DNA from 3 places in the Synechococcus sp. CCY9201 genome. Region 1 is predicted to be linked to each of the others. Evidence: predicted binding sites of a transcription regulator. Region 1 holds the regulator's gene; each other region holds the start of a gene.
The links. The regulator NtcA, encoded in region 1, controls nitrogen genes in cyanobacteria. The targets are predictions, from matches to a motif close to GTANCNNNNGNTAC.
Positions count from the first base shown of each region.

Region 2: VB716_RS10230 (circularly permuted type 2 ATP-grasp protein) is a predicted target of NtcA. The motif match lies at 1,106-1,119, and genes of this name have one in related genera.
Region 3: cynS (cyanase) is a predicted target of NtcA. The motif match lies at 2,190-2,203, and genes of this name have one in related genera.

Region 1 is NZ_JAYGIC010000100.1:8-3,282, forward strand. Features, by position in the region: partial or broken gene VB716_RS10075 (DUF3084 domain-containing protein) at 1-364, opposite strand, end outside; gene VB716_RS10080 (sulfotransferase) at 576-1,406, shown strand; gene ntcA (global nitrogen regulator NtcA) at 1,427-2,161, opposite strand; gene VB716_RS10090 (cob(I)yrinic acid a,c-diamide adenosyltransferase) at 2,490-3,131, shown strand; gene dcd (dCTP deaminase) at 3,131-3,275, shown strand, end outside.
Region 2 is NZ_JAYGIC010000105.1:3,211-6,485, forward strand. Features, by position in the region: gene ureC (urease subunit alpha) at 1-12, shown strand, start outside; gene VB716_RS10225 (PilZ domain-containing protein) at 45-539, opposite strand; gene VB716_RS10230 (circularly permuted type 2 ATP-grasp protein) at 1,175-2,632, shown strand; gene VB716_RS10235 (alpha-E domain-containing protein) at 2,626-3,275, shown strand, end outside.
Region 3 is NZ_JAYGIC010000109.1:6,963-10,237, forward strand. Features, by position in the region: gene VB716_RS10990 (formate/nitrite transporter family protein) at 605-1,486, shown strand; gene cynS (cyanase) at 1,632-2,081, opposite strand; gene VB716_RS11000 (hypothetical protein) at 2,297-2,449, shown strand; gene VB716_RS11005 (dihydroxyacetone kinase family protein) at 2,596-3,275, shown strand, end outside.

The DNA.
Region 1 (3,275 bases):
CCCGCTTGGTGGCCGCCTGGGCTCGGCGGCTGGCCTGCTGTGCGGTGGCGCTGGCGGCCTGGGCACCGACCAGGTCGCGGCGGCTGCGTGCCAGATCGTCGCGGCTCTGCTGCAGCCTCTGCTCCAGCTGGTCCAGTTCGAACAGGCCCACCCGCAACCTTTGGCTCACCAGAAGCATCAGGCCCAGGGACATGGCACTGATCAGCGATCCGGTGAGCACCGTGATCAGCACCGCGGTGCGGCGCGGTCGCAGGTTGAACAGGCTGAGGCGCGCCTTGCCCACGCGGCTGCCGAGCCGATCACCGAGGGTGGAGAGCACGCCGCCCAGCACCAGCAGGACCAGGATCAACAACCAACCCGTCATCGCTGCCTCACCACGCCGTCGTTCCGCTGTCAGCCTTCGGATCCGGGGGATCCGAAGGCTGCATCCTGCAGCACAGACCCCGTCGTCCGGCACGGTGCGGACAGTCTGGGGAGGCGTCCCGCCGGGTCTGATCCTTGGGCTGTTCCGATGTCTGTGGTCCGGTCGGTGCTTCTGGGTCGTTTAATGTCTGGCCCGCCCGGCTTGCACCGCGATGGTTCCGGACTTCATGGTGATCGGGGCCCAGCGTTCCGGCACCACCTGGCTGCACAGGGTTCTCAGCCAGCATCCGGATCTGTGGCTCACGCCGGTCAAGGAGCTCCACTACTTTGACAAGCCCCAGATCCGCTTCGGCGTGTTCGACGCCGATGAGCGGCGACGCGCCAGGTTCTGGGACCTGAAGCGTTTCGCCCGCGATCCCCGCTGGTTCGGCCGCTACTGGTTCCTGCCGCGCAGTGATGCCTGGTATTGCCGCCTGTTTGGTCAGGGACGTCGCCAGGGCAAGCGGGTCGGCGAGATCACCCCCGCCTACGCCACCCTGGAGCGGCCGGTGTGGGAGCGGATGCAGCGTCTGGCACCGGAGCTGAGGCTGGTGTTCGTGATGCGCGATCCCGTGCTGAGGGTCTGGTCGGCGATCCGCAACCGGGTCCGCAAGGGCCAGTTCGACGGTGAGGCCGACATTGCCGCTCTGCTGGAGCAGGCCCGCATGCCCGGGGCCGTGAGCCGTTCCAACTACCTCCGCACCATCGAGACCGTCGAGGCGGTGTTCCAGCCCGCTCAGTTGCACTGCTGCTTTTTCGAACAGCTCAGCAGTGATCCTGCAGCCTTCGCCGACGACCTGTTCGACTTTCTGGCCGCGCCCCCTTTGAACGAGCGACTGCGTCTGCCGCCGGCCGTCAACGTGGCCGCCGGCGGCCGGGAACCCCCCCTGGGCTTTCAGCGGGAGATGGCGCGCGACTATCTACCGATGGTGGAGCGTCTGGCAGAGCGTTTCGGTGCCGTGCCTCAGGGCTGGCTGGATCGCTACCGCAATCTGCTCAGCTGACCTGGTTGGAGTGGAGGCGGTCAGCTGAAGCGTTTGGCCAGGGCGATCGGGTCGAAGACCGTGATCTTCTTGCGATCCACCTGCACCAGCCCGTCGTTGCGCAGGTCGCCCAGCAGCCTCGTGATCGTCACCCGGGTGGAGCCGATCGCCTCGGCGATCGCCTGGTGGGAGAGGCGCAGGTCGATCGTGATCCCCTCCTGACTGGGCACACCGAAATCGCGGCAGAGCACAAGCAGAAAGCTCACCAGCCGGGAGGACATGTCCCGGTGGGTGAGGGTTTCGATCATGGTTTCGGTCTGCAGGATGCGGGAGGACAAGCCCTGCAGCAGCAATAGCCCGACGCTGGCATCGCGCTCAATGGCCTGGCGGACCGAGGTGGCGGGAGCGGTCACCATCTCCACGCGGGTGAAGGCGATGGCGTGATAAAAGCGATCGGATCGCTGCCCGGTGAGCAGCGACAGCACACCGAACAGACTGTTTTCCCGCAGCAGTGCCACGGTGATTTCTTCACCGGATTCGTAGACCCGCGATAACCGCACGGCGCCGCGACGCAGCAGATAGACCCGTTCGGCCGGATCTCCGGGAAAGAAAATGGTTTTGCCACGCTCCACGGTCTCGACGCTGCTGCCGCCGAGACCGCGCATCACTTCGAGAAGGGTGGCTCCGGCTCCGCCGGACACACCCGACCCGGTGCCAGCGGAGCCGCTGGGGGGAGGGGGGGCGTAACGGCTGAAGCCGCGAGTAGCGCCGACCATGACGGCGGGGCAGGAACTGGGAAGCTACGGAGCGACCCTGCTCTTTCTTGTAGCAACCAACACGGTTGCTGTCAGGGCCTCCGCTTCCGCTCCCGCTCGCCAGCCCCTGGCGCTCTGGGCCTGTGCGGCTGTTGACGCCTGTCGCAGCCTGTGCCGCCGTTTCCGCGAAACCGTCTGTTCCCACCAGGGATGGTGTGTGTGGCTTGTCCAGGGCGCAGATGCCGCTACATTCAGGTTCCAGCGCAGCGTCCGATCCCATCGCTTCGGTCCCTGTCCAGGTCGGCCGGAATGATCCGCTCGCCCGGCCCCATCGCCCTCCGGGATGTCCATGACCGCCAGTCTTGCCAGCCCCCAGGGCAGCCATCGCCCCTCCCAGCGGGGTGACATCTCTGTCCGGGGTCAGCGGCTGGAGGCCCGGCCTGAGCAGCGAACTGACCCTGTCCGCCCAGCGACTCGCGCTGTAGTGCCCCTTCGGCCCGTGCCTCAGGCCGAAGGGCTGCTTCAGGTGCACACAGCCCCTTTCCGCGGCAGCTTCGGCGCCGTGTTCAGCCAGGCCCTGCGCACGGCGGGTCTGGGCAGTCGCGTCCTGGTGAGTCAGTTTCTCAAAGGTGGCGTGGATCAGGGGCTGGGCCGCAGTCTCTGGCTTTGCGGCCGCCTGCAGTGGCTGCGGCCGGCGGTGCCCGCCTGCCTTGCGGCGCCCCTGCAGGCTGAAGCCGAGCAGGACCTTGCCCTGGCGGCTGTCCGGGAGGTGTGGGATTTCAGCCGCCAGCAGCTGCTGGCGGGCGCCGTGGATCTGATGGTGCTTGATGAACTGGGGCTGGCGATCGAGCTGGGTTATCTGTCTCTTCTGGATGTCACCGAGGTGCTGGAACAGCGGCCGGCTCAGCTGGATGTCATCCTGACGGGCCCGGCGATGCCCGCCGCTCTGATGGCCATGGCCGATCAGGTCACCCAACTGCGCCGCGGCTGATGCTCAAGAACGACCGCTGGATCAAGGAGCGGGCCGATGCCGGCATGATCCATCCCTTTGAAGACCATCTGGTGAGGCATCTCGAACCCGAGACCTCCAGCGCACCGGTGCTCAGCTTTGGTTGTTCCTCCTATGGCTACGACC
Region 2 (3,275 bases), on a different contig from region 1:
TTCTTACTGTGATGTTTGCCGGGTAAGGAGCCTGCACAAGCTGGTCAAGCAGTGATTTGACGCTTGGTGGACCGGCGGCAGGGCAGCAGAAGGGGCAGCGAGTCGAGGGGCTTCTCAAAGCCCACGCCGAGGGTGACCACAAAGCCGGAGCGTACGAACCAGCGCAGCACGGCCGGCATCACGTCCACGCCGAAGGAGGGATGGGGCCGCACATCCAGTCGTATCCGCAGGCGCTGGGCCAGGGGCATGGGCTGGTCTTCCGTGATCAGCAGACAGAAGCCGCCCACGCTCACATCAAGGATGTCGGCGAGATACCAGGCAGAGGCAGGTTGGCCGAGATCATCCAGCACCTGCACGGCAATCGGGCGGCAGGCCTCCACTGGATTGCGCAGATGTCGGCGGGAGTCCTGATCGTCGCTGGGGCCAATGGACGGCTGCAGGGTCGTGCCGGCAAAGAAACTGCCCGGATACTCGAGCCCTTCAGTGGCCAGGCCGGGATCGGAATCACTGAAGGGGAGGTAATGGCCCTGGGAGGTCATGGAAAGGGGGCACGGAACGAGCTGGGCCAGGTTGCGCGGCAAGGTCTCGGGTCGGAGCGGCGTTGCCAGGCAGGCAACCGCCTCTCAGCGGATGCATCGACTGGACAACCCGGTCAGTGCAGGCTTATCCCCTGCAGGAAGTCAACTCTCATATCCCAATCTCAACTACCACACTAGGCGCGGATTCTCGGAACAACCTGTCACCGTCACAACGGATCCGGCTGCCTGCGCCACGACTCCGTGCAACCAGCCCCAGAACGCTTCAGGCCAAAGCATCCCCACCTGCCAGCTCAGGCCTTACCAGCACGGGCTTCCCCCGCAGCACCGTCTTCGGACACGGTCCCAGCAGTCACCGATCAACCCGCCAGAGATGACATCCGAGCCCCGTCGCCGTCGTGCACGCCTGCCGACACACAGAGCTGCTCAGCCAAGACCGGCACCCACAGAACGGAGCCGACCTCCGGCGCGATTAGGTTGATTGAGGCATCTGCGCTGTTCGGCACGGACCCCTGGCCAGGAAAGCAGCGGAAGAGGACTTGAAGCTCCTGACGCCAAGCAGCCATTCCGTAGCTATTCATACCCAGAGGTGCCCCCGACGCTCAGCATGATCCGCCAAGGTCAGCCGGAGCCGGGACATGTTTACCGAGTACAAACCCAACCGCGGCTACGACGAGTACTTCAGTTCCACCGATGAACCCCGGGCGGCCCTGCGGCCCCTGCTCTCCTCGCTCGGCAATCTGGGGCTGGAGGAACTCAACCGCAACCATGCCGCCGCCGGCATGCTGCTCAAACGTCTCGGGGCGACCTTCCGCCTCAATGATTCCGGCAACCGTGGCGTCGAGCGGATCCTGCCCTTCGATCCGCTGCCACGGCTGATCGCTGTCGGGGAATGGCAGCGGCTGGAACTCGGACTGATCCAGCGCCTCGAAGCGATCGACCACTTCCTGGCCGATGTCTACGGCGATCAGAACATCCTCAACGACGGCGTCATCCCCCGCTCCGACGTCGAGAGCTCCCAGGGCTGGCGCCCCCAGATGCAGGGATTCCAGCTGCCGCTGGGCCGCTGGTGCCACATTTCCGGCCTGGATCTGGTGCGCGATGGCAAAGGCACCTGGCGCGTGCTGGAGGACAACCTCCGCTGCCCCTCCGGGGTGGCCTACTTCCTGGAGAACCGGCGCGTGATGAAACGCATGTTCCCCAGCCTCTTCCAGGGCCGCACCGTCCAGCCGATCGACGATTACCCCTCTCACCTGCTGCAGACCCTGCGGGAACTCGCTCCCTGGACCGAAACGCCGAAGGTGGTGCTGCTGACGCCGGGTGTGTTCAACAGTGCCTATTTCGAGCACAGCTATCTCGCCCAGCAGATGGGCATTCAGCTGGTCGAGGGGCGTGATCTGATCTGCCAGGACGATCGGGTCTGGATGCGCAGCACCAGCGGCCTCGAGGCGGTGGATGTGATCTATCGCCGCATTGACGACGACTTCCTCGATCCGGCGGTGTTCCGCAGCGACTCCATGCTGGGGGTACGCGGCCTGATGGCCGCGTACCGCGCCGGCCGCGTCGCGATCGCCAACGCCCCCGGCACCGGCGTGGCCGACGACAAGCTGATCTATGCCTATGTGCCGGAGATGATCCGCTACTACCTCCACGAGGAGCCGATCATCGAGAACGTACCCACCTATCTCTGCTCCCGCGACGAGGATCAGGCCTACGTGCTGGAACATCTCGGCGAACTGGTGGTCAAGGCCGTGGCCGAGGCCGGTGGCTACGGCATGCTGATCGGCCCCCACGCCAGCGCCTCTGAGATCAGCGAGTTCGCCGACAAGATCAAGGCCAATCCCCGCAATTACATTGCCCAGCCCACCCTGGACCTCTCCACCGTTCCCTCCCTCAGCGACGGTGAACTCTTCCCCTGCCATGTCGACCTGCGGCCCTACGTGCTGCGCGGCAAGGGGGCCTGGGTCAGCCCGGGAGGGCTGACCCGCGTCGCCCTGCGGCGAGGCTCCCTGGTGGTGAACTCCTCCCAGGGGGGCGGCTGCAAGGACACCTGGATCGTGGACGAACGCCAGGCCGAGGAGGTGGGCGCATGCTGAGCCGCGTCGCTGAATCGCTCTACTGGATCAACCGCTATGTGGAGAGGGCCGAAAACATCTCCCGTTTCGTGGAGGTGAGTGAAGCCATGGCGCTCGACTGCCCGCCCGGCAGCGCTGAACCCTGGCTGCCCCTGATCGACGCCAGTGGGGATCGCGAGCTGTTCGACAAGCTCTGCCCGGCAGGCTCGCCCACCGACGTGGTGCAGTTTCTGGTGCATGAGGTCGAGAACCCCAACAGCATCGTCAATTGCATCGCCATCGCCCGTGAGAACGCCCGCCAGATCCGCGAGGTGATCACCACGGAGATGTGGGAGCACATCAACGATCTCTACTGGACCCTGCAGGAGAATGAGGCGTTCTGGCGCAAGCCTCCCCAGGAGCAGCTCCATGAGATCCGGCGGGGCTGCCAGTTGTTCTATGGCATCACCGATGCCACCCTCAGCCGCGACCTCTCCTGGCAGTTCAGCCGACTGGGTCGCCTGATCGAGCGGGCCGATAAGACCACCCGCATCCTTGATGTGAAGTACTTCCTGCTGTTGCCAAGCCCGGCGGAAGTGGGTGGTGTGCTCGACGAACTGCAGTGGATCTCCCTGCTGCGTTCGGCCGGGGCCTATCAGATGTTTCGTCAGTCGAGCCAGCGGGC
Region 3 (3,275 bases), on a different contig from region 1:
GATCGCTGACAAGCCTTTAACGCGACGGGCTCGGAATGCTTGATGGGGAAGCGGCGCTGCGCACACATTGCCCACTCTGTGACTTTTCAGGCCGGCACCTCTATGGGAGACGATCAGCACGGTTGTGCCACGAGCTCCGAAGCCCCTGGGCAGCCAGGATTGATCTTCTGTAGCATCTGTCACAACACTTCGTTCTGGCAGCACCTATACAAGTTCCGTTGACCTCGCTTGTTTCCGACAGGTCAACATTGGACGTTATTGCGTCCACCCCTCGGGGCAGTGAATGCTTCTCGCTTCTTCGTCGTCTGTCTTGTTCCAGTACCTTCCCTGTTGAAGTGCTCCCTCTGGCTGGACATCTTGACTGAGGCGTAGTCTCATCGTCCATTCCCCTGGGGCCCTACCGGCAGGCTCTGCTTAGTTGGCGCCAACTTGATTCCACAGCTGCTTTTTCTCTTCCCATGGCCATCACTTCATGGCACCCGACAGGGTTGTCCAGGCAGGCCACCGTCCAGGTAGTGGGCTGATCGGTTGCTTCATCAACGCCATCCGTGGCTGAGGCGCCTAACTCTTTCGTTCCCAGTTCCAATTCAGTAGCACCTCAAAGATGGATTACGTCTTACCAAATGAACTCGTTGACGGCATGATTGCTGCCGGCGGCAAGAAATCCGGCGTCAGCATCAAGAATCTGTTGCTGCGAGGTTTCTACTCCGGATCCGTTCTCGGTCTGGCCTTGTGCCTTGCCCTCACGATCATGGTTCAGACCGGAATACCGTGGATCGGGTCTCTGATCTTTCCTTTCGGATTCGCCAGTATCGTGTTGTTCGGCATGGAACTGGTCACCGGTAACTTTGCCTTGCTTCCTATGGCGGTCTGGGCAGGTAAGACCACTTGGAGCAAAACCATCCGGAACTGGATCTGGGTCTGGATCGGCAATTTCCTCGGTACAGGCCTGGTGGGCATCCTGTTTGCCATCAGCCTCACAAGTGGTGGAACTGCAGATCTGGTTGCAGGGTCAGGGGATTGGGTTGCGGTCGCCAACAAGATCATCGGCCTGAATAAAGCCAACGTGATCGTCAAGTATCAGTCCCTCGGTGTCCTTGGTTTCTTTCTTGCCTTTGTCCGAGGCCTTATTGCCAACTGGTTGGTCTGCCTTGGTGTCACACTGGCGCTCGTCAGCAAAAGTGTTCCTGGAAAGATCCTTGCCTGCTGGCTGCCAATCACGGCGTTCCAGGCTCTCGGCATGGAACATATTGTGGTCAACATGTTCCTGCACACCACGGGGCCTCTTCTGGGCTCTGGCGTAAGTTTCGGACAGATTGCATTTTGGAATTACCTGCCTGTCACCATGGGAAATATTGTTGGTGGGATGGTGTTCATCGGTATGCTCTTCTACAGCACCCATCGCACAACGGTCAGCAATGTGCTGCCCACGGTGCATGATGAGAAGCTTGAGCGTGAGTTGGCTGCCGAGCTTGGCGCCCGTTGATGATCTGGGTAAGCTGATTTAAAAGTCGACTTTCTCAACGGCTTTCAACAATCAGCAAGGTCTCCAACGATCAGACCCGTCGCATTGCGACGGGTCCTTTTTCGTTACTGGCTGATTCGGCCGGTGGGCACGCGCAGCGCCTGGATCACCACTTCTTGTAAGGCAGGAACTTGCCGCACATGGTGATCTTCACTCGGTCCCCGGCGGGATTGGCTTCTTTGTCCACGTGCAAGGTGAAGTCGATCGCGCTCATAATGCCATCGCCAAACTTCTCCTGGATCACATCCTTGAGTGGCATGCCGTACACCTGCATGATCTCGTAAAAACGATAGATCAATGGATCAGTGGGAATCACCGGATCCAGCGATCCCTTGGTAGGGAAATCCTGCAATGCAGCGATGATTTCCGCATCCAGGTCCAGCAGCTCACCCAGTTGGGTTGCCTCGTCCGCCGAGGCGGTGGCCTGGAGATAAAACAGGGAGGCTACCCAGACTTCGTCGCGGCCCAGCTTGGCGCCCAGGTCGGCAAAGCTCATTCCCTTGGCTTTTTTGGCAGCCAGCAATGCAGAGATCATTGTGTCTTGGTTCGCAGTCATGAACAACGGTTGTCGTGATGTCCGCTACCGCATCAGGCCGTGCCATTGGATCATGGCCTGATGTCAGTTGCGAACTCCTGACTATCGATTGATCGACGCGTCTTGCTGGCATCAATCACTACAGATCTGGATTTCACCAGGCCTTTTGGATGATTTTCATACAGACGTCGTCCGATGGTCTGATTGGAATGAGGTCGACCTGTGTGAGCTGCCGGATGGTTCATGCCCTCATTTCCTACCTTCGCCATCTAGGCCTGTTTGAGCCAGTCCCCTCTCTGATCCTCCAGCGGCTCTACGTCGCTGCCGGCCGTGATCATCCTGCCCACCCCCGCCACGGTCGCTACGACGGCCTCACGGCCTGTGAGTGACCGCGGCGTTCGGCACCGTCCCGATGGTCCTGGGTAGTGAGATGGGTGGTACAGCATGACGCTGTCATGAAACTCCTGGGCCGCAACAGCAGCAGGGTCCATGCTGATGCTGACGATCCGGACGGCCCCATTCGGGGTCTCAGAGCATGACGCACCTGATCACCGATCCCGGCCGCTTTGCGGTACAGGCCAAGGCTGGGTTCGTGGCTGCGAATCGCCGCCGGGTGCGGGCCGTGGCGGGTGGTGTCGTGCGTGCCTCAGGCCTCGTCAGGGGACGGGTGGCCGTGGTGACCGGCGGTGGGTCCGGCCACTATCCCGCGTTCATGGGCTTTGTCGGGATGGGCATGGCCGCCGGTGCCGCCTGCGGCAACATCTTCGCGTCGCCGTCGGCTGGCCAGATCGTCAGTGTGAGCCGTGAGGTGAATCGGGGCGCTGGTTTCCTGCTCACTTTCGGGAATTACACCGGCGACATGTTGCAGTTCGGCCTGGCGGCGGAACGCCTGCGTTCCGAGGGCCACGACGTGCGCATTGTGGCGGTGAGTGATGACATCGCCAGTGCCCCGCCCTCCGCCATGAATCAGCGCCGTGGCATTGCCGGCGGGCTGGCGGTGTACAAGGTGGCCGGTGCGGCTGCCGAAGCAGGCCTGGACCTGGATGCGGTGGAGAGGCTGGCCCGGCGGACCAATGCCCGCACCCGAACCCTCGGTGTGGCCTTCAGCGGCTGCACCCTGCCGGGGGCGGAGTCTCCCTTGTTCTCTGTGCCGGCGGGCCGCATGGCCGTGGGGCTGGGCGTGCACGGCGAGCCGGGGCTGGAGGAGCGTCCTCT